Regions from separate parts of the Pseudomonas sp. TE3552 genome, predicted to be linked through region 2. Evidence: predicted binding sites of a transcription regulator. Region 2 holds the regulator's gene; each other region holds the start of a gene.
The links. Region 2 encodes FliA, which starts transcription of late flagellar genes. Its sites were predicted from a motif close to CTAAAGTTTNNNNNNNNNNNGCCGNTAA; they were not measured.

Region 1: a site for FliA is predicted at 1,273-1,300, ahead of ACZ9BB_RS10820 (methyl-accepting chemotaxis protein). Genes of this name have one in related genera too.
Region 3: a site for FliA is predicted at 4,531-4,558, ahead of ACZ9BB_RS19445 (chemotaxis protein CheW). Genes of this name have one in related genera too.

The regions. Positions count from the first base shown of each region.
Region 1 covers NZ_JBWBQJ010000001.1:2,447,432-2,455,091, forward strand. Annotated here, with positions in the region: gene ACZ9BB_RS10810 (DUF1294 domain-containing protein) at 1-307, opposite strand, end outside; gene ACZ9BB_RS10815 (undecaprenyl-diphosphate phosphatase) at 304-1,134, opposite strand; gene ACZ9BB_RS10820 (methyl-accepting chemotaxis protein) at 1,428-3,062, shown strand; gene pnuC (nicotinamide riboside transporter PnuC) at 3,292-3,855, shown strand; gene ACZ9BB_RS10830 (AAA family ATPase) at 3,852-4,376, shown strand; gene ACZ9BB_RS10835 (hypothetical protein) at 4,796-5,233, shown strand; gene ACZ9BB_RS10840 (adhesin) at 5,235-5,807, shown strand; gene ACZ9BB_RS10845 (heme utilization protein) at 5,860-7,152, shown strand; gene ACZ9BB_RS10850 (C39 family peptidase) at 7,215-7,660, shown strand, end outside.
Region 2 covers NZ_JBWBQJ010000001.1:3,590,410-3,598,069, reverse strand. Annotated here, with positions in the region: gene flhA (flagellar biosynthesis protein FlhA) at 1-542, shown strand, start outside; gene flhF (flagellar biosynthesis protein FlhF) at 554-1,879, shown strand; gene fleN (flagellar synthesis regulator FleN) at 1,997-2,827, shown strand; gene fliA (RNA polymerase sigma factor FliA) at 2,824-3,564, shown strand; gene ACZ9BB_RS16140 (chemotaxis response regulator CheY) at 3,732-4,103, shown strand; gene ACZ9BB_RS16135 (protein phosphatase CheZ) at 4,125-4,913, shown strand; gene ACZ9BB_RS16130 (chemotaxis protein CheA) at 4,951-7,209, shown strand; partial or broken gene ACZ9BB_RS16125 (protein-glutamate methylesterase/protein-glutamine glutaminase) at 7,259-7,660, shown strand, end outside.
Region 3 covers NZ_JBWBQJ010000001.1:4,295,191-4,302,850, forward strand. Annotated here, with positions in the region: gene ACZ9BB_RS19425 (helix-turn-helix transcriptional regulator) at 1-309, shown strand, start outside; gene ACZ9BB_RS19430 (ABC transporter substrate-binding protein) at 423-1,199, opposite strand; gene hmpA (NO-inducible flavohemoprotein) at 1,451-2,632, opposite strand; gene norR (nitric oxide reductase transcriptional regulator NorR) at 2,780-4,333, shown strand; gene ACZ9BB_RS19445 (chemotaxis protein CheW) at 4,622-5,524, shown strand; gene ACZ9BB_RS19450 (GNAT family N-acetyltransferase) at 5,552-6,010, shown strand; gene ACZ9BB_RS19455 (hypothetical protein) at 6,096-6,422, shown strand; gene ACZ9BB_RS19460 (YkgJ family cysteine cluster protein) at 6,506-7,255, shown strand; gene ACZ9BB_RS19465 (transporter substrate-binding domain-containing protein) at 7,309-7,660, opposite strand, start outside.

The DNA.
Region 1 (7,660 bases), 1.1 Mb from region 2:
GCTGGGCCAGCAAGGCACCCGGCCAACCGCCCGCCAGCTCCACCGCGTGCAAGACGTTCTCCGGCGTGCGCCAACTGTCGGCGCGGGCCTTGTGTTTGTCGCTCCAGTACAGGAAAAACGCCAGCACGCTGACGATGCCGTAGGCCGCCAGGGGAATCACCGACACCCCGTGCAGCCATAGCGACACCGAGCCAAACAACGGCACTGCGCACAACACAACGAATACCAGCAGTTTCAGCCGCAGGTTCTGCATGGCGCCCCCGGACTTGCGTCCGGGGTTATTGTTGCGCGCACTGGAATCGCTCATGGATTGACCGCTGTCCAGTCGACCCAGCCGAATTGCCAAGTGGCCAGGATCACCAGACCGAATGCGATGCGATACCAGGCGAACGCCGCATAGCTGTGGCTGGCGATGAATTTGAGCAAGCCCCGCACGGCGATCATCGCAAAGATGAACGCCGTCACGAAGCCAATGGCGAACACCGGAAAATCAGCCGGTACAAACAGACTGCGGTATTTGTAGCCCGAATACACTGCGGCACCGACCATGGTCGGCATGGCGAGGAAGAACGAAAACTCGGTGGCCGTCTTGCGCGACAACCCGAACAGCAAACCGCCGATGATCGTCGAGCCGGAACGCGAGGTCCCGGGGATCATCGCCAGGCATTGGGCAAAACCGACTTTCAAGGCATCTTTCCAGGTGATGTCGTCGACGCTCTCGGCATGCACTTCATGCTGACGGCGTTCGGCCCACAACATGACGACCCCGCCCACGACCAACGCAGTGGCCACGGTAATCGGGTTGAACAGGTACTTGTGGATCAGATCGGCAAAAATCACCCCCAACACCACTGCCGGCAAGAAGGCGATCAACAGGTTCGCGGTAAAGCGTCGAGCGCTGGGCTGCGTCGGCAAACCAATGACCACGTCGAAGATCTTGCGGCGAAACTCCCAGACCACCGCCAGGATCGCCCCGAGCTGGATAATAATGTTGAAGGCCATGGCCCGCTCGCCCCCAAAATTGAGCAAGTCCGCCACAATGATCTGGTGCCCGGTGCTGGAAATGGGCAAGAACTCAGTCAGCCCTTCTACAACGCCTAAAATCAATGCCTGAAAGGCCGTCCAAAGATCCATCAATCCCCCAAGAAACAATGCCCCCAGGCATGCTCCGTTAATAATTTGTAAAGCGTTAAACGCCATCAGCCTTGGCTAAAGCCCCGCGCGCACAATATCCACAAAAACCGTAAAAACTCTGTGAAAAATCAACCTGGATTCAGGTTTTTCCGTGCGGGGCCGAAATCCTATCAGACACGCCTCATTTACGCTGCCACGTAATAGGACCTGAGTCGCATAGGCCCGATCGGCAAAGTGTGGTTGGATGCTGGCGATCGTTTATGACAAGAACAAGAAAACGGAGTAACAGCGTTATGAACAGCTTACGCAGTGTGTCGATCAGCCGACGCTTGTGGCTTATCTTGATCGTGGCCGTGGTGATGCTGTTGACGTTGGGCGCGTTGATGCTCAAGCAGATCCACGACGACCTCTATCACGCCAAAGCCCAGAAGACCCAGCACGTGGTACAGACCGCCAGTGGCATCCTGACCTACTACCACGGCCTGGAAACCGCCGGCACCCTCACCCGCGCCGCCGCGCAACAGCAGGCGCTGACCGCCGTGCGTGGTTTGCGCTACGACCAGAATGACTATTTCTGGATCAACGATCTGACGCCCGTGATGGTCATGCACCCGACCAATCCGAAACTCGAAGGCCAGAATCTCTCGAGCATCCGCGACCCGGACGGTTTTGCGCTGTTCAACGAGATGGTCGCCATCGCCAAGGCAAAGGGCGCCGGCATGGTCGACTACCGCTGGCCGAAACCGGGCGCCAGCGCACCGGTGGAAAAAACCTCGTACGTCAAACTGTTCGAGCCCTGGGGTTGGGTGATTGGTTCGGGTGTGTACATCGATGACATGCAGGCCGAGTTTTATGCTCAGGTCTGGAAAGCCTCTCTCGTGGGTCTGGTGATTGCCCTGATCATGGCGTTGCTGGTGATCATGATTGCCCGCAGCATCGTGCGCCCGTTGCAGGAAACCGTGAACGCCATGGCCAACATCGCCAGTGGTGAAAGCGACCTGACCCGCAGCCTCGATACCCATGGCCAGGACGAAGTCACGCAACTGGCGCGGCACTTCAATGCCTTTACCGCCAAACTGCGCCTGGTGATCGGTCAGTTGCAGGTGTCCGCCAGCGCATTGGGCCAGTCTTCCAGCGAACTGGGCAACGATGCCGCGCAGGCCCAGCAACGCAGCCAGCAGCAGTCGCAACAGATGGAACTGGTGGCGACCGCGATCAACGAAGTGACTTACGGCGTGCAGGACGTAGCGAAAAACGCCGAGCACGCCGCCAGCGAAATGCGCAATGCCGAGTCTGAGGCGCAGCAGGGACAGGTCAATATCGATGGCAGCTTGCAGCAGATCGACAAGCTGTCTTCGACCATCGATCAAGCGGTCGAAGTGATTCGCACGCTCGCCACCGAAAGCACGCAAATCGGTAGTGTCCTCGAGGTGATCCGCTCCATCGCCGAGCAAACCAACCTGCTGGCCCTCAACGCGGCGATCGAAGCCGCCCGGGCTGGCGAGCAAGGTCGGGGGTTTGCGGTGGTTGCCGACGAAGTGCGCCTGCTGGCCCAGCGCACCCAGAAGTCCACGGCAGAAATCCAGTCGATGATCGAGCGCCTGCAAAGCCATTCCGAAGCGGCGGTCAAGGTGATTGGCGACAGCAGCCGTGCTTCGCAACTGACCATCGAGCAGGCCGGCCTGGCCGGCGCCAGCCTGAATGCCATCGGCCAGGCCCTGCGCAACCTCAACGGGTTGAACGCCTCGATTGCCAGCGCGACCTTGCAGCAGGCGCATGTGGTGGAAGACATCAATCAGAACGTCACCCAGGCCGCCGGCTTGTCCCACAGCACGGCACTGGCGGCCGAACAATCGAGCGTGGCCAGTGTTCACCTCAAGGAACTGAGCGAACAGTTGAATGGATTGCTGAAGCAGTTTCGGGTTTGAGAGCACTCCTGTAGCAACTGGCGCAGCCTGCGTTCGGCTGCGCAGCAGTCGTGAAATCAGGCGGCGCGGTGTTTCAGGTATACCGCGCGCGCAGAACTTGCGACGGCTTCGCCGCCGAACGCAGCCTCGCATGCTCGGCAGCTGCTACACCGGACCGCGCAAGCCGGTTCTACTTGGCAGCGCCTGCCGCTACAATCCGCCCCCTCTTCGTCTTCCCTAAGGAACCTCCATGTCCGGGCTCGAACTGTTTGCCGCCGCCCTCGGCGTGATTGCCGTCTGGTTGACGGTCAAACAGAACCCTTGGTGCTGGCCGATCGGTCTGGTCATGGTGCTGTTGTATAGCTGGATCTTTTTCGAGGTGAAGCTGTATTCGGACATGCTGCTGCAAGTGATCTATGCCGCGTTGCAACTCTATGGCTGGTGGCAGTGGACTCACGCGGGGGCAACGCATGACGGGCGGCAGGTCAGCCAGCTCGATGGCAAATCCGTCGCGCTCGGCCTGGCCGTGGGCGCGGTCGGCAGCCTGCTGCTGGGGGGCGCAATGGCTCACTGGACCGATGCCGCCCAGCCCTGGCTCGATGCGGCGTTGACCGGTTTCAGCCTGGTGGCGCAGTTGTGGATGGCACAAAAGCGTCTGCAATGCTGGCCGCTGTGGATCGCGCTGGACGTGATCTTCGTCGGCCTGTTCCTCTATAAAGAGTTGTACCTGACCGCCGGCCTCTATGGGGTATTCGCGTTGCTGGCCGTGCAAGGCTGGCGGACATGGCGCGCCGACCCGGCATTACGCGCATGAAAGTGCTGGTACTCACAGGCCCCGAATCCAGCGGCAAGAGCTGGTTGTCTGGCGAACTGCAACAGCAGTTCGGCGGTGTGCTGGTGGGCGAATACGTGCGCTGGTTCATCGAGCAGAAGGCGCGGGACACGTGCCTGGCCGATATCCCCGAAATCGCCCGCGGTCAGCTGCAATGGGAAGATGAGGCCCGCGCCCTTGCGCCGCCGCTGCTGATTCTCGACACGCACTTGCTGAGCAACATGCTCTGGAGCCAAACCTTGTTCGGCGATTGCCCGGCGTGGCTCGAGCAGGCGCTGCTGGCTCGGCGTTATGACTTGCACTTGTTGCTGTCTCCCGAACAAGTCGACTGGACTGATGATGGCCAGCGTTGCCAGCCGGAACTGGATGAACGTCGGGCTTTTTTCAACGCGACCCTGGCGTGGCTGGAGCAATATCGACAGCCTGTTCAAGTGCTTCAGGGCGACTGGGCGCAACGCCGGGCTCAGGCATTGCAAGCCGTTACGCTTCTGCTCGGGCACTGATCGGGCCGATATTCCCATGTAGCAGCAGCCTCGCAGGCTCGGCAGCTGCTACAAAGAGTGCGTCGCTGCTGAAATTGCTTAACGGTTTGGCCCAGGAATATCCCTGCAAGTACGTCCGTTTCTGATACATGTTTCTCCTCTCGAACAGCCCGTTTCAGCACTGTTCATTATCTTGTCATGCTTGTGTTAAAGCGCTGATACATCACGGCGCAATCCCCTTGGATCCATGGTTTTGCAATCCATTATCAGGTTGACCCCCTGGTGGTTTGTCTCAGGCCTGAAACAACTCAATCATCGACCCTCCAGCCTTGCGCGATAAGCTGCTGAATCAAAACAACAATCAAGAACCGGCACAGCTTTCGCTCTCTCCTTCTTAACGCTGACTAGGGCCAGCCCACAACAAAGAAGGAATTGCCGCCGTGGGGACTTTTTATAAAGGTTTGACGCGCCTCCTGCTGCTTGGATGCGCGCTGGGCTCAAGCATCAGCCTGCCGGTTCAGGCGGACAACGGCATCATCATTATCAAACGTGATGTCCAACCGCGCATGGCAACGCGTGCGCCGGTGATTCCCGATCCTAGCCCCACGACCGCCAATGCCAACCCGTCCAAACAAGTCCTCAGGCAAACGAACGAGCTGAGCGACGGCGACTTTGCCAGCGTCGCCAGTGGCGCAGGCATCTCCCGCCTGGTCAATCAAAACACCAATAACCTGGGTGGCAATATCAGCAACCAGACCCAGCTTTCCAACCTCCCCGCCGGACGTTCAGGAAATTCGGGAAACGGTATTGCCAACATGGTCAATTCAAACATCCAGCAAGGCCTGGGTGCTCTGAGAGTCGTAACGGGAGACCGTTAAGATGAATCGTACGCTGCTGCTGATCACCATGTTTTGCAGTGCATCGACCTTTGCCCAATCTCCCGTCATCGATAACGCCGAAATCGACGCTTCGGGCATGCAGCACCAGGGCAACCTCTCAGTCAATCAGGCGGCGGGCGATCAACAGCAACAGGCCAACGCCCGGGCCATCGCCATTGGCAACAACGCCAGTGCTACCACACAGATTCGCCAGCGGCTGCGTACGCAGGTCGACCCGAGGGTCGATGCTCGATCCAGCATTCAAGGCGACTCCTTCAGCCACGACAACGGCGTACTGGGCGTCAACCAGAGCGCGGGCGCCAGCAACCAGCAAGCCAATGCCCTGCGGATAAGCATCGGCACACAGCCACAAAGTATCGACGACAGCGTCCTCATGCAGCAGAACGTGACGCTGATCACCAACTCCGATCCAACTGACTCTGCACCAGGCTATCGCCAGGTCGCTACCAGCGATCAGGCCTTCACCGGTAGCCGTGGGGTGATCCAGTTGAATCAGAGCGCCGGGGTGGGAAACCGAACGGCCAACACCCTGAGCGTACGGGTCACGGACTGACCCAAACAGGTAGGAAACAACACTTAACCTAAAATAAGTACGGAGAATCACCATGAAACCTTCGATGGCACTCAAGCCTCTGGTTTTCGCAATTGCTGCGGTCATGGCTGTTGCTGTACAAGCTGGGCAAAACGATTGGCGTGATGGCCACCACAATGACCATCACACCCCTCCTCCAACAAAGATCCCTATCTATGCGACTGCCAATGCGTGGGATAACCAGAGCAGTACCGGTAACCGCATCCATAATGAAGGGACTGTCAACGAAGCCGAGATGAACAGCTCTGCCACAGGCGCCAGCGGCAACGTCGGCGTCAACGTGGCTGCAGGCAACGGCAACCAGCAAGACAACGCGTCCGCCATCGCAAACGCTGCCTCAAACTCCAGTCTCGATAACAGCTTCGTGTTCGGCACGGCCACAGCCACCGCCGACGTCACGCAATACAGCAACAATAACAAGGTCAACAACTTCGGCAGCACAGCCTCGGCCGTGATGGGCGGGTCGGGTAATGGCGGCAGCGGTAATATGGGGATCAACATTGCTGGCGGCGATCTTAACCAGCAGAAAAACACCATGGCAATTGCCAACACCAATGCCCCGCTCGGTAATGCGACAGCCACCGCCTCTGCCGATCAACAGGGCCCTGGCCTGGTCGTGAATAACTACGCCGATCGGACGACCCGCCTGGATACGATAACCGTTACCACAACGGCCAGCGGTAGTTTCTCTCGCGATAAGTCTTCCGATTTGAGCGTAAATAAAAGCGCTTCTTCGAGCTTCGATGTGAGTGGTTCCAGGAGTTCTAATGCGAGTGGTTCCAAGAGCGTTGATGTGAGCGGCTCCAGAAGCTCGGATAGCAGCTCTACTCTCAGTGCGTCTTTGAACGCTGCCGTGGACGCTGCTGCGAATGCCACCAGGACCGTTACTCGGGATGATGGCCGTCGCGAACGCACCCGCACCGATACTTTCGACGCATCACTTACCGCATCGATCGATGCATCCCTCGACGCATCGCGCAATAGATCGAGCAATTCCTCGTTCCAAAGATCGTTCGATAAGTCGTGGGAGAACTCGTCCGACTCCTCGTTCGAAAAATCGGGCAGTAAAGACTCCGAATCTTCATACGACAAATCGAAAACGTTCAGTGAGAGCAGTTCCTTTGATTTGAGCAACACCTATTCCTATCAAGTGCTGACTCCAACTGGCTGGGCAAACCCTGTGACCAACACTGCAACCCTGAACGGTTCGGTTAATGGTGGCAGTGGCAACCTGGGCGTCAACGTGGCTGCCGGTGTGGGTAACCAACAAAGCAACTCGCTGGCCATTTCCAACAACTCGTTCTAATGGCTGTCTCTGGAGGCCCCCTTACGGGGGCCTTTTTCAACACAACCAGAGGGCGTCCTACCATGCGCATTATCGCCTTGGCATTTTTGCTTTGCGTGGCCAGTGTCAGCGAGGCGGCACAAATGCCGCTTTCCGTCCTGCCGGGCGGTGCGGTGGTGTATAAGCCGATCCAGAGCATGCGCGAGCGTAAATTTGCCGACCTGGTGCAACAGAAAACCGACTTCAGTTGCGGCGCAGCGGCGCTGGCGACCATATTGCGCCAAGCCTATTGGCTGGACGTGAATGAAGAACAGATCATCGAAGGCATGCTGGCACACTCCGACCAGGATCTTGTCCGCGTCCAGGGCTTCTCCATGCTCGACATGAAGCGTTACGTGGAAAGTATCGGCATGCGGGCCCGTGGCTACCGGGTAGCCCCGCAAACGTTGAGCGACATCAGAATTCCGGTTGTGGTGCTCCTGGATATCCGTGGCTACAAACATTTTGTGGTCATGCAAAGAGTCCATAA
Region 2 (7,660 bases):
CGAAACTGGCCGAAGAGCTGGTGCCGGGGGTGGTTTCGCTGTCGCAACTGCTCAAAGTCTTGCAGGCGTTGCTGGCCGAACAGGTGCCGGTACGGGACATTCGCAGCATCGCCGAAGCCATCGCGAACAACGCCGCCAAGAGTCAAGATACTGCCGCTTTGGTGGCCGCGGTGCGCGTCGGCGTATCCCGTGCAATCGTGCAAAGCATTGTAGGCACTGAGTCGGAGCTGCCTGTGATCACCTTGGAACCAAGGTTGGAACAAATATTGCTCAATAGTCTTCAGAAGGCAGGACAAGGCTCGGAAGAGGGCGTTCTGCTGGAGCCAAGCATGGCGGAAAAACTGCAACGCTCGTTGATCGATGCGGCGCAGCGTCAGGAAATGCAAGGTCAGCCGGTGATTCTGCTGGTGGCCGGTCCGGTTCGCGCGATGCTCTCGCGATTCGGTCGGCTGGCAGTACCGGGTTTGCATGTGTTGGCTTACCAGGAAATTCCTGACAACAAGCAAGTGACCATTGTTGCGACAGTAGGGCCCAACGGCTGAGGTAGTGGTTTATGCAAGTTAAGCGTTTTTTCGCCGCCGATATGCGTCAGGCCATGAAGCTGGTTCGTGATGAGCTGGGCGCTGATGCCGCCATCATTGGCAATCGCCGGATCGCCGGCGGTGTCGAGTTGACGGCTGCCCTGGATTACAAACTGTCGGCGCTGGCCCCGCGTGTTCCGAACATGGAGCTCGAGGACGAGCTGCGCAAGACTCAATCGCGGATCGTCACCGCCCAGGCCGAACTGAGCCTGCGTAGCGATGGCGAGAGCGACGCCATCACCAATCGCCAGTTGTTCGCCGGCCTGCCGTTGACCGCCGCCGAGCCGTTGATCGAACCGACGCTGGCCGAGCCTCGGCGCCCGGCATCCGCGCCTGTCGCAGCGACCGGGGTTGACCCGCGTGCATTCGACTCGATGCGCTTCGAACTCAACGGTCTGCGTGAGCTGCTGGAAGTACAACTTGGCTCGCTGGCCTGGAGTCAGCTGCAAGGCAGCCGTCCGGAGCAGGCCAACCTCTGGCGTCGCCTGCAACGCATCGGCCTGTCTGGCCCGTTGTCTCGTGATTTGCTGGCGTTGATTACCGACATTGAAGAACCTCGTCAGGCCTGGCGCATGTTGCTCGCGCACCTGGCGCGGATGATCGCCACCCCGGAAGTCGAACCGCTGGAAGAGGGCGGCGTGATTGCCATGGTCGGCCCGGCCGGCATGGGCAAGACCACCACGCTGGCCAAGCTTGCGGCCCGTTACGTGCTCAAGTACGGCGCGCAGAACATCGCGCTGGTGAGCATGGACAGCTATCGCATCGGCGCCCAGGAACAGCTCAAGACCCTGGGCCGGATCCTCAATGTGTCGGTCACCCATGTCGACCCGGGCCAATCGTTGGTGCAGGCGCTGGAGCCCTTGCTGCGCAAACGCGTGGTGCTGATCGATACCGCCGGCCTTCAGGCCAGCGACCCGGCACTGCGCATGCAGCTCGAAAGCCTGGCCGGACGGGGCATCAAATCAAAAAATTATCTGGTCTTGGCAACCACCAGCCAGAAACAGGTTCTAACCGCCGCTTATCACAGTTACAAACGTTGCGGCCTCGCCGGCTGCATCCTGACTAAACTGGATGAAACGGCAAGTCTGGGCGAGGTGTTGAGCCTGGCTATCAGCCATGAGTTGCCGGTGGCTTACCTGACCGATGGTCCGCGGATTCCCGATGATTTGCATCTGCCGCGTCGTCATCAGTTGGTCAGCCGCGCCGTCAGCGTACAAATGCAGGAAGAACCCAGCGAAGAAGCCATGGCTGATATGTTCGCTGACCTTTACCACAGTCCGACCAAGCGGGTTGGCTGAGGTATTTAATGAACGGTTTTTGTACCTACATCGATGGTCTGCCACGCATTGTTCCATTGGTGAACGCGCAGCCAGTAATGTGGCCTCCGTCTAAGTAAGACAAGGTAAAGAAATAACATGGGCAGCATGCATCCCGTACAGGTGATCGCGGTGACCGGCGGCAAAGGTGGCGTCGGGAAGACTAACGTGTCAGTGAACTTGTCCCTGGCTCTAGCTGAGCTCGGCCGGCGCGTCATGCTGCTGGATGCCGACCTGGGACTGGCGAACGTCGACGTCCTGCTGGGACTGACACCCAAACGCACCCTGGCCGACGTGATCGAAGGCCGTTGTGAGCTGCGCGACGTGCTGTTGCAAGGGCCAGGCGGTATCCGCATCGTCCCGGCCGCCTCCGGCACCCAGAGCATGGTGCATTTGAGCCCGGCCCAGCACGCCGGCCTGATCCAGGCGTTCAGCGACATCGGCGACAACCTCGACGTATTGGTGATCGACACCGCTGCGGGCATTGGTGACTCGGTAGTCAGCTTCGTGCGCGCTGCGCAAGAAGTCTTGCTGGTGGTGTGTGACGAGCCGACCTCGATCACCGACGCCTACGCGCTGATCAAACTGCTTAACCGCGACTACGGCATGAACCGCTTCCGCGTCCTGGCCAACATGGCGCAAAGCCCGCAGGAAGGCCGCAACCTGTTCGCCAAGTTGACCAAGGTCACCGACCGTTTCCTCGACGTTGCCTTACAGTACGTCGGTGCCGTGCCTTACGACGAAAGCGTGCGCAAGGCCGTGCAGAAGCAGCGTGCCGTCTACGAAGCCTTTCCGCGTTCCAAGTGCGCCCTGGCGTTCAAGGCCATTGCGCAGAAAGTCGATACCTGGCCGCTGCCGGCCAACCCGCGTGGGCACCTGGAGTTTTTCGTCGAGCGCCTCGTGCAACAAACGGCAGGACCCGTGTTATGACAGCCAGCGGTTACAACCTCTACAAGCAGTCGGCACGTGACGCGCAGTACGAGCTGATCGAGCGTTACGCGCCACTGGTCAAGCGCATTGCCTACCACTTGCTGGCGCGTCTGCCGGCCAGTGTCCAGGTCGAAGACCTGATCCAGGCCGGGATGATCGGCCTGCTTGAAGTATCAACCAAATACGACGCCAGCAAAGGCGCGAGTTTCGAGACGTACGCGGGCATACGAATCCGCGGCGCGATGCTTGATGAAGTGCGCAAGGGGGATTGGGCGCCACGTTCGGTCCACCGCAATACCCGCATGGTCAGCGACGCGATTCGCTCGATTGAAGCTAAAACCGGCCGTGACGCTAAAGATCACGAAGTTGCGGCCGAACTCCAATTGAGTCTCGACGATTATTACGGAATTTTGAACGACACCCTGGGCAGCCGGTTATTCAGTTTCGACGATCTGTTGCAGGACGGCGAACACGAAGGGCTGCATGAGGATGGCGCGAGTGCTCATCTCGAGCCGTCACGCGATCTGGAAGATGAACGCTTCCAGGCGGCGCTGGCGGACGCGATTGCCAATTTGCCGGAGCGTGAGCGACTGGTGTTGGCGCTGTACTACGACGAAGAGTTGAATCTCAAGGAAATCGGTGAGGTCCTGGGGGTCAGCGAATCGCGGGTCAGCCAGTTACACAGCCAGTGCGCGGCCCGTTTGCGGGGGCGTTTGGGGGAGTGGCGAGCGCGCTGAAGGCAGTGTGGGGACACTGCGAATGGAGCTGGTGTGGTGTTGAACCGTACCGGTCTCGATCTGTTGTGCTCCAGACAGTCATTGAGTGCTTTGCCGGATTGATTGAAATGGCGCGTCCAGGTGCTGGGCGCGTTTAAGACTGCTTGGAGGTCGAATTGGACAAGAACATGAAAATCCTCATCGTTGATGACTTCTCAACGATGCGGCGGATCATAAAAAACCTGTTGCGTGACCTTGGGTTCACCAACACCGCCGAGGCCGATGACGGGTTGACCGGGTTGCCGATGCTGCAAAGCGGTAACTTCGATTTTCTGGTTACCGACTGGAACATGCCCGGGATGACCGGCATCGACCTGCTTCGTGCGGTGCGCGCCGATGAAAGGCTCAAGCATCTGCCGGTGCTGATGGTGACCGCTGAAGCCAAGCGCGAGCAGATTATCGAAGCGGCCCAGGCCGGTGTTAACGGCTATGTGGTCAAGCCCTTCACGGCCCAGGCGTTGAAAGAAAAAATCGAGAAGATTTTCGAACGCATTGGCTGATGTACTGCGCACGGGGGAGCTATGGAGCATAACGAATCTTCACAGGGCGATTTCGAGTCGACCCTGAAAAAACACGCGGTCGAACTGGTCGACAGCCTTGAAAAAGGCAGGTTCGGCGACGCTGTGCAACTGATCCATGAGCTCAACCAGACCCGTGACCGCGGCCTGTATCAGGAAGTGGGCAAGCTCACCCGCGAGCTGCATAGCGCGATCGTCAATTTCCAGATTGACCCGCACATGCCGCAAGCCGAGGAAGTGTCTCAGATCACGGATGCCACCGAGCGCCTGTCCTATGTGGTCAAGCTGACCGAGGCCGCGGCCAACCGCACCATGGACCTGGTGGAAAACGCCACGCCGCTGATCAACAGCCTGAGCGACGAAGCCCAGGTGTTGAGCGCGGATTGGGGGCGGTTCATGCGTCGCGAAGTCGGGGCTGAAGAGTTCCGCGAGTTGGCCCGGCGGGTCGACGGTTTCCTGACACGCAGCAGTGAAGACAACCGCGTCGTGTCGAGCAACCTCAACGACATTCTGCTGGCCCAGGATTACCAGGACCTCACCGGTCAGGTGATCAAGCGTGTGACCCAACTGGTCACCGAAGTTGAAAGCAACCTGCTCAAGCTCGTACTCATGGCCAGTCACGTAGACCGCTTTGCGGGTATCGAACATGACCGTGAGGCGATGCTGGCTGAAAAAGATCCACAAAAACATCTCTCTCAGGGTGAAGGTCCGCAGATTCATGCCGATAAAAGAGAAGACGTTGTGTCCGGTCAGGACGATGTGGACGATTTGTTATCCAGTCTTGGATTTTAGTTTTCTGGGTTTTTAGACCTGTAGGAGCACCCCCTTAATGAGCTTCGGCGCCGATGAAGAGATCCTTCAGGATTTCCTGGTTGAGGCCGGCGAGATTCTAGAGCAACTGTCCGAGCAGCTGGTCGAGCTGGAAAGCCGACCCGATGATGCGGACTTGCTCAATGCAATTTTTCGCGGTTTTCACACTGTAAAAGGGGGCGCCGGCTTCCTCCAGCTCAACGAGCTGGTGGAGTGCTGTCACATCGCCGAGAACGTGTTCGACATCCTGCGCAAGGGTGAGCGTCGCGTCGACTCGGAACTGATGGACGTGGTTCTCGAAGCGCTGGACGCGGTGAACAGCATGTTCAGCGAAGTCCGCGAACGCAGCCCGATCACGGCTGCCACGCCTGAATTGCTCGCGGCGCTGGCTCGTCTGGCCGAGCCGCAAACGGCTGATGAAGCCACACCGGCGCCGGTCGCTGAAGTGGTTGAAGCGCCGGTCGCTGAAAGCGAATCGGGTGACATTACCGATAACGAATTCGAACAACTGCTGGACTCGCTGAACGCCGTCAAGGCCCAGGCCGAGGCGCCCGTAGCGGCTGCTCAACCTGCTTCGCTGCCTGCCACCGATGCGGCCGCCAGTGACGAAATCACCGATGCCGAGTTCGAGTCGTTGCTCGATCAACTGCACGGCAAAGGCCAGTTCGCCGCCGATGCAGTGGCAGCGACGCCTGCTGCACCGGCCGCCCCGAAAGCGGCAGGCGACAGCTCCGATATCACCGACGACGAGTTCGAAGCACTGCTCGATCAGTTGCACGGCAAAGGCAACTTTGCGGTCGACGCACTGGAATCGGCGATTGCTTCGGTCCCGGCGCCGGCAGCGCCAACCGCCGCTGCGGCTGGCAGCGACCTGATCTCCGATCATGAATTCGAATCGCTGCTCGACGAATTGCATGGCAAGGGCAAGTTCACTGAAGTGGGCACTGCTTCTGCTGTTGCTTCGGTGGCGACTCCGGTTGCCAAGGCGCCAGCACCTGTGGCCAAAGCACCCGAGCCAAAAGCCGAAGCGCCGAAACCTGCTGCCGCCGCAGCGCCGGCTCCTGCTCGTGCCCCGGCCGCGCCGCCGGCGGAAAAACCGACCAGCGAAGCCGAGACCACCGTGCGGGTCGACACCGCGCGTCTCGACGAAATCATGAACATGGTCGGCGAGCTGGTACTGGTGCGTAACCGCCTGGTCCGTCTGGGCCTCAACAGCGGCGACGAAGCCATGTCCAAGGCCGTGTCGAACCTCGACGTGGTCACGGCCGACCTGCAAACCGCGGTCATGAAGACCCGGATGCAACCGATCAAGAAAGTATTCGGGCGCTTCCCGCGCCTGGTTCGCGACCTGGCTCGCCAGCTCAAGAAAGAGATCAACCTGGAGCTGGTCGGCGAAGAAACCGACCTCGACAAGAACCTCGTCGAGGCCCTGGCCGACCCATTGGTCCACTTGGTGCGCAACTCGGTCGACCACGGTATCGAAGAGCCGGCCGATCGCGAAGCGATGGGCAAGCCTCGCAGCGGCAAAGTGATCCTGTCCGCTGAACAGGAAGGCGACCACATCCTGCTGTCCATCTCCGATGACGGCAAGGGCATGGATGCCGATGTTCTACGCGGTATCGCCGTGAAGAAAGGCCTGATGGACAAGGATGCGGCGGACCGTCTCAGCGAGTCGGATTGCTTCAACCTGATCTTCGCGCCGGGCTTCTCGACCAAGACCGAGATCTCCGACGTGTCCGGTCGTGGCGTGGGCATGGACGTGGTGAAAACCAAGATCGCCCAGCTCAACGGCACCATCAATATCTACTCGACCAAGGGCAAGGGCTCGAAGATCGTCATCAAGGTCCCGTTGACCCTGGCGATCATGCCGACCCTGATGGTCATGCTCGGCAATCAGGCGTTCGCGTTCCCGCTGGTGAACGTCAACGAGATCTTCCACCTCGACCTGTCGCGCACCAACGTGGTGGATGGCCAGGAAGTGGTGATCGTGCGGGACAAGGCGCTGCCATTGTTCTATCTCAAGCGCTGGCTGGTCAGCTCTGCCGCTCACGAAGAGCAGCGCGAAGGCCATGTTGTGATCCTTTCGGTGGGCACTCAGCGAATCGGCTTCGTCGTCGATCAACTGGTGGGCCAGGAAGAAGTGGTCATCAAGCCATTGGGCAAAATGCTCCAGGGAACCCCGGGCATGTCCGGCGCCACCATCACCGGTGACGGCCGCATTGCACTGATTCTCGATGTTCCGAGCATGCTCAAGCGTTACGCCGCACGGCGTATTTGATTCTGGGGGCGCGGGGCGACTGAGCCTCGCCCCGTCTAACGGAGTGTTTATGGCAGTCAAAGTCCTGGTGGTGGACGATTCGGGGTTTTTCCGCCGCCGCGTCTCGGAAATTCTTGCAGCGGATACAAATATCCAGGTCGTCGGTACGGCGACCAACGGAAAAGAGGCGATCGATCAGGCCCTGGCCCTCAAGCCAGACGTGATCACCATGGACTACGAGATGCCGATGATGGATGGCATCACCGCAGTGCGGCACATCATGCAGCGCTGCCCGACCCCGGTGTTGATGTTCTCCTCGCTGACCCACGAAGGCGCCCGGGTCACCCTCGACGCGCTGGACGCCGGCGCGGTGGATTTCCTGCCGAAGAATTTCGAAGACATCTCGCGTAACCCGGAGAAGGTCAAGCAACTGCTGTGCGAGAAGATTCTCAGCATCTCGCGCAGCAACCGT
Region 3 (7,660 bases), 700 kb from region 2:
AATATCTCGTTGTTCGAAAACGCGAAAGCGGCGCTGGATCTGTTCCTGTCACCGACCAAACTGATTCCACAACCGGACTCACTGTTTCGCGATGACTGGCAGGAGCGGATCAACACCTTTCTGCATGCCTGGCTACGCGAACGTCAGTTGAGCCTGAATGTGCTGACCCGCGACCACAAACGCGAACTGGTGCTGGCGCTGCACGCCGAAGGCGCCTTCAAAGGCAAAAGCGCCTCCAACTATGTAGCCAATGTGCTGAACATGGGCCGGGCGACGGTGTACAAGCATTTGAAGGAATTGAAGGGTTGAGCCCTGAGAAGTGTGCTGTCTGCCATGGCCCCATCGCGAGCAGGCTCGTTCCCACAATGGACCTGCATGCGCAAGACTAATGTGGGAACGAGCCTGCTCGCGATAGCGATCGATCAATCGCCGTAAATATCCGACTTGAAATACTTCTGCGAAATCTTCTGGTACTCACCGTTGGCGCGAATGTCGTCGATAGCCTTGTTCAGGTCCGCCACCAACTGCGTGTTGCCCTTGCGCACGGCAATCCCGGCGCCCTCGCCCACGTATTTCGGATCCTTGAGCTCCGGCCCGACAAACGCATAGCCTTTGCCACGCGGCATCGACAGGAAATCATTCAGCGGAATGGTGTCGGCAAAAATGGCATCGAGGCGGCCGGCGGCCAGATCCATGTAGATTTCTTCGTTGTTGCCATAGCGCTTGACGTTGATGCCCTTGGGTTCGAAAACCTCGGTGGCATAGCGGTCGGTGGTGGTTGCGCGCTGCACGCCGACATTCTTGCCTTTGAGGCTGGCGTACTGGTCATCCACGACCGCGCCGTCCTTCATCACCAGACGCGACGAGGTGAAGTAGTACTTGTGGGTGAAATCCACCGACTTCTTGCGGTCTTCGTTGATCGTCATGGACGACAGCGCCATGTCGATTTTCTTCACTTTCAGGGAAGGAATCAGACCGTCGAATTCGCCTTCGACCCACACACATTTGACCTTCATCTGAGCGCACAGGGCATTGCCGATGTCGTAGTCAAAACCGACAATCTCGCCTTTGTCGGTTTTGGACGCAAATGGCGGATAAGCCGCTTCGATACCGATACGCAGGTCTTTCTCGGCGGCGAACAGGCTGCTGCACGCCAACAGGCTCAAGGCCAGGCCGGTGATGAGGGGAAATTTCTTCATGTTCGTTCTCTCGCGGGTTGTTGTAGGTTTGGCAAGACAGAAGAAAAACTGAAACGAGGATGCACGCTTTTTTGTACTTAGAATTCCATACTGGACTTTTACGTATTATTCGTCAATCGAGTAAACAGCCTGATGCCCGGCTTCTGGTCGGCTGATGGAATCAGAGTGTGGCCCAATGTAAAAAGGGCCGGGTCGGTGCTTCGCTTGTTGGCGAAGCACCGACCCGGCCCCCAGGAAATTACCGCGAACAGTTATTCCAATGCCGCGGCCGGCCCGAAGAACTCATAACGGCTTTGCTTTTCCGGCACGCCCAAGGCCTTGAGGTGACGCTTGACTGCCGCCATGAAGCCTTTAGGCCCCAGGAAGTACGCATCCACATCGCGCTGCGCCGGCAACCACTCGCCGAGTTGTTCCTGACTCAACAGGCCAACCTGGTGCGCCGCCGGGCTGACGCCGTCATCTTCGGCATAGCAATAGAAACGCTTGAGCTGCGGATGACGCTCGGCCAAGCCATCGATCCAGTCGCGGAAGGCATGAACGCTACCGTTGCGCGCGCAATGGATGAAGTACACCGGCCGCTCGGTCGCCAGCGCCGCCTCGAGCATCGCCAGCGTCGGGGTGATGCCGACGCCGCCACTGATCAGCACCAGCGGCTTGTCGCTGGCGGTCAGGGTGAAATCGCCCGCTGGCGGGAACAGCATGATGCTCGCGCCGACGTGCAGTTGATCGTGCAAATGGTTGGAAGCGCGGCCGCCGGTTTCGCGCTTGACGCTGATGCGGTACTGGCCTTTGTTGGCCAGTGCCGACAGCGAATAGTTACGCCGGATTTCTTCGCCATCGAGGATCAGTTTCATACCGATGTACTGGCCAGGCTCGGCAGCGAGAATCGGGCCTTTGTCCGCCGGTTCGAAGTAAAACGAAATGATTTCCGCGCTCTCCTCGACCTTGGCCACCACAATGAACTCCCGCGCACCGCGCCAACCGCCCGGAGCCTGGGCTTTCTGGTCGTAGATGCTGGCTTCGGCACCGATCAGGATCTCGGCCAATTGGTTGTAGGCCGCGCCCCAGGCGCTCATCACTTCAGGCGTCGCAATTTCGTCGCCCAACACTTCAGAGATTGCTCGCAGCAGGCAGCTACCCACGATCGGGTAATGTTCCGGAAGGATTTGCAGGGCCACGTGCTTGTTGATGATCTTGGCCACCAGGTCGCCCAACTGATCGAGTTGGTCGATGTGCCGCGCATACATCAATACACCGTTGGCCAGGGCACGAGGCTGATCACCACTGGCTTGGTGGGCCTGGTTGAACAGCGGGCGCACCTCTGGATATTCGCAGAGCATCATGCGGTAAAAGTGAGTGATCAACGCTTCACCACCGCTCTCCAGCAGCGGCACGGTGGATTTGATGATGGCACGGTCTTGAACGCTAAGCATAAGAGCAACTCCTGGGCTTTATATGAATAACCTTTGCTTATCAGTTTCCATGCCAACAATTAAATACTTATAAATCAATATGTTAAAAGCACAGTAGTCATATCGACACACATCGATTTATAGTCATACCGACTACACGGAGTCACTATGACTGCAAAACTACTGCTCACCACCCTGCTGCCCCTGGTCTCCGACCTGTCCCGCGAACTGCCCGAAGGCGAGCGCTATCGGCGCCTGCTCGAAGCCATGCGCGCCCTGCTCCCCTGCGACGCCGCTGCCCTGCTGCGACTCGACGGCGAATGGCTGGTGCCGCTGGCTGTGGATGGATTGAGTACCGACACCCTCGGCCGACGTTTCAAGATCAGCGAACACCCGCGCTTCGAAGCGCTGCTCAGCAGCCCCGGCCCGACTCGCTTCGCTGCCGACAGCGACTTGCCCGACCCTTATGACGGCCTGGTCGAGGGTCTTCACGATCACCTGGAAGTCCACGACTGCATGGGCTGCCCGCTGTTTATCGACGAACGTCCGTGGGGTTTACTGACCCTCGACGCTCTCGCCCCCGAACGCTTCGAACCGATCGAACTGGACGCCCTGCAAGCGTTCGCCAGCCTCGCCGCCGCCACGGTCAATGCCGCCGAGCGCATCGAGCGGCTGGCCATTCGCGCCGAAGACGAACATCAGCGCGCCGAGGTTTACCGTCAGGCCAGCGGCCAGCAAAACCGTGAAATGATCGGCCAGAGCAAGGCTCACAAACGCCTGATGGAAGAGATCAGCCTGGTGGGCGGCAGCGACTTGACGGTGCTGATCACCGGTGAAACCGGGGTCGGCAAAGAGCTGGTGGCCCAGGCCATCCACGCGGCGTCCCCACGGGCCGACAAACCAATCATCAGCCTCAATTGCGCCGCCCTGCCGGATACGCTGGTGGAGAGCGAATTGTTCGGCCATGTGCGCGGCGCCTTCACCGGCGCGACCAATGATCGTCGTGGCAAGTTCGAACTGGCCAATGGCGGCACGTTGTTTCTCGATGAGGTCGGCGAACTGTCGCTGACGGTGCAAGCCAAATTGCTGAGAGTGTTGCAGAGCGGGCAATTGCAGCGGCTGGGATCGGACCAGGAACATCAGGTTGACGTGCGATTGATCGCCGCGACCAACCGCGACCTGGCCGAGGAAGTGCGCAGCGGTCGCTACCGCGCCGACTTCTATCATCGCCTGAGCGTTTACCCGCTGCTGGTGCCCGCACTGCGGGATCGCGGTCGGGATGTGCTGCTGCTCAGCGGCTACTTCCTGGAACAAAACCGCTCACGCATGGGCCTCAACAGCCTGCGCCTGACCAGCGATGCGCAAGCGGCATTGTTGGCGTATGACTGGCCGGGGAACGTGCGGGAGCTGGAGCATTTGATTGGTCGCAGTGCGTTGAAGGCACTGGGCAACTGCAAGCAACGGCCGAAGATTCTCAGCTTGAGTGCTGCGGATCTGGATCTGCCCGATGGCGGCGTTGAACCCGCGCCGGAGCCAATGGGTGCCGCGCCAGCAGCGGCGTTAATTTCAGGAGACTTGCGTGAGGCCACCGAGCATTATCAGCGCCAACTGATCAGCGCCTGCCTGGAACGGCACCAGAACAATTGGGCCAGGGCGGCCCGTGAGCTGGGTCTGGATCGGGCTAATCTGGGGCGGATGGCCAAGCGGTTGGGTATGAAGTAACCCCGACATCATGGTTAGGTACTTCTGTGGCGAGGGGGCTTGCCCCCGTTCGGCCGCGAAGCGGTCGTGAAATGAGTGATGAGGTTAGTCTTGAAAAAAAACGGGAGCGCTTCGCACTCCAACGGGGGCAAGCCCCCTCGCCACAGGCAAGCTCCCTCGCCACAGGGCTTCACCGTTACTGGTAATGGGCATTTCCCCTAAAGCCTGCCCCCGACAAGTCGATAACCCGGCATCGATAGTTGTTGGCGATACCCGTAATCGCCTCACCTTTTTCCACAGAAGGTTTTTATGTCTTCCAACAAAGCCCGCGCAGATTCACTTTCGCTTCTGCTGTTTACCTTGCGCAGCGGCAAGCTGATGGCGATCAACCTGCTGAAAGTCAGCGAAATCATCCCCTGCCCGCCGCTGACCAAGCTGCCGGAGTCGCACCCCCACGTCAAAGGCATCGCCACCCTGCGCGGCGCGTCGCTGTCGGTGATCGACCTGAGCCGCGCCATCGGCGAGCGACCGCTGGAAGACCCGAACGGTGGCTGCCTGATCGTCACCGACATCAGCCGTTCCAAGCAGGGCCTGCACGTTCAGGCAGTGAGCAAGATCGTCCATTGCCTGACCACCGACATCCGGCCACCGCCCTTCGGCTCCGGTGGTGTGCGTTCGTACATCACCGGCGTGACCTCGGTCGACGGCACCCTGGTGCAAGTACTGGACATTGAAAAGGTCATCCACGGTATCGCCCCGGCGCAGATCGAAATGGCCCCGACTGAGCTGAGCATGGAAGATGCCGAAGTACTCGGCAATGCACGGATTCTGGTGGTCGATGACAGTCAGGTGGCCCTGCAACAATCGGTACACACCCTGCGCAACCTTGGTCTGCAATGCCACACTGCCCGCAGCGCCAAGGAAGCCATCGACTGCCTGCTGGACCTGCAAGGCACCGCCCAGCAGATCAACCTGATCGTCTCGGACATCGAAATGTCGGAAATGGATGGCTACGCCTTCACCCGCACCCTGCGGGAAACCCCGGACTTCTCGCACCTCTATGTGTTGCTGCATACGTCGCTGGACAGCGCGATGAACAGCGAGAAAGCTCGATTGGCCGGGGCTAACGGCGTGCTGACCAAATTCTCCTCGCCAGAACTGACCAAATGCCTGATCGCGGCGGCCAGGGCCGTCGCCGAACAAGGTCACTGAGTTTTGGCCGAGGACTTTTGTTTTCTGATGCGGCGCAACCTGGCTGAGGATGTGCCGCCTTGCACTTGGCCAAATGGCATTGAGTTGACCCAGTACCGTCCTGACCTCGCCGAAGCCGTTCATCATTTGATGGAACTGGGCTATCGGGAAGGTAGCGGTCGCGTACCGGCGCTGGATGTCTGGCAACAGCGTTTCGAAACCGATCCCGAATACGATCCGTCCCTGTGCTTCATCGCGTTCGACGCCGAAGGAATCGTCGGCGTTGCCCAGTGCTGGACCAGTGCCTACATCAAGAGCCTGGTGGTGCATCCGCGCGCTCAGGGCCTCGGACTTGGCCGTGCACTGCTGCTGCATGCTTTCAAGGTGTTTGAGCAGCGCCGCGAGGGTTTTGTGGATCTGAAGGTGCTGGAAAACAACCTTCGGGCGCAACGCTTGTATGAAAGCGCCGGGATGTATGTGGTCCGGCGGGAGCTGGTGCCAACCTGATATCGCTTTCGCGGGCCCACACAATCAGTATCAAGCCATCAGGTATACTTCGACCTCGACCACTACACGCCAAGGATGCCTGATCGTGAAAGCCACAACCCTGACCTTCCTCTGCCTCACCACCCTCGCCACCCAAGCCCACGCCTCCAGCCCCGACGCCTGGGCCGCCTACGACAAAGCCGTGCTCGCCAGTTGCACCAAGGCCAGCGGCCTGAAGAACGCCAAACCCGTCGGCAATGCCGCGCAATTCGATGACCGGGTCGGTTACACCGCGCTTCTGCTACAAGGCCAGTACCCGCAAAAACACATGAAAGGCCAGCAAGGCACCGAGCTGTGCCTCTACAACAAACAGGGCAAAACCGCCTACGTGACCGAGTGGGACTCCATCCGCCCAACAGCAAAAGCGCAATGAATGGCGCATAACTTGCTTCGGCACAAACCTTTGCGGTGGCATTTTGTCGCCGCTTCATGCCCTTTCAGGTGACTGGCCGTTCAATGAATACAACGTTTTCCTGCGTAGGTTGTGGCAAATGCTGCAACGACCACCATGTGCCCCTGACGCTGGCCGAAGCCCGGATGTGGGCGGCCGATGGCGGTCAGGTGATCGTGCTGGTGGAGGCCTTCCTCGCCAATGGCCTGGGCCTGCCCGCGCAGCAACGCGAACACGCCGAACGCCGTTCGGTGGCGGTTCGAAGCGGCGCCAGCAAGGCCCATGTGGCGATCACCTTTGCCGCGTACAACGTCGGCCCCTGCCGGAATCTTGACGAAGACAACCTCTGCCGCATCTACGAACGCCGACCGCTGGTGTGCCGCATCTATCCGATGGAAATCAACCCGCACATCCCGCTCAACCCATCTATCAAGGAATGCCCGCCCGAGTCCTGGGTAACAGGGCCGGATTTGATCATTGGGGGAGAGCTGGTGGATCAGGAACTGGCAGGATTGATCCAGCGCTCCCGTCAGGCGGATCGCGATGAGATTCAGACCAAGGAGGCGATTTGTGCGTTATTGGGGATTCGGACGACAGCGTTGAAGGGCGATGGATTTACCGCTTATTTGCCGGATATGAACGCGTTTGCCACGGTTATCGATCAGATTTCAGCGCAATCGCAGATGGAGTCGAGCAGTGATTGGCTGTTTCACGTGTCGGGTGAGGATATTGCCGGGCAAGTGCAGGCGGCGGGTGCACAGGTGGCAACCGATACACCGGTTAGCTATGCGTTTATTTCGTTGCGGGCAGCCTGAAACACCCAACCACTGCACAACTTTAGTTGCACAGTGGCTTGTCTGATGGTGAGTCAGCGAGCAGCAACCGCAAGGCATTCAACTTCCACCCGAGCATTCGCCAGCAGTTTTTTAGCCGCGAACGTTGTCCGGGCAGGTAGGCGATCGGCTGGGAAAGTCCGGCGGTAAACCGCATTCATGGCATCGAAGTCTTTGATATCGGCAAGTATGACCGTGCATTTGGCCACATGAGCGAGGGATGAGCCTCGACGTTGCAGTTCGGTGCGCAGGTTCTCCAAGGCCTGGGTCATTTGCGGGCCAATCCCGCCCTTGACCAGTTGGCCATCGGCATCCAGACCGAGCATCCCGGAAAGATAAAGGGTCTCACCGGCCTGTACCGCATCGGAAAATGGCAAGCCTTCTTCA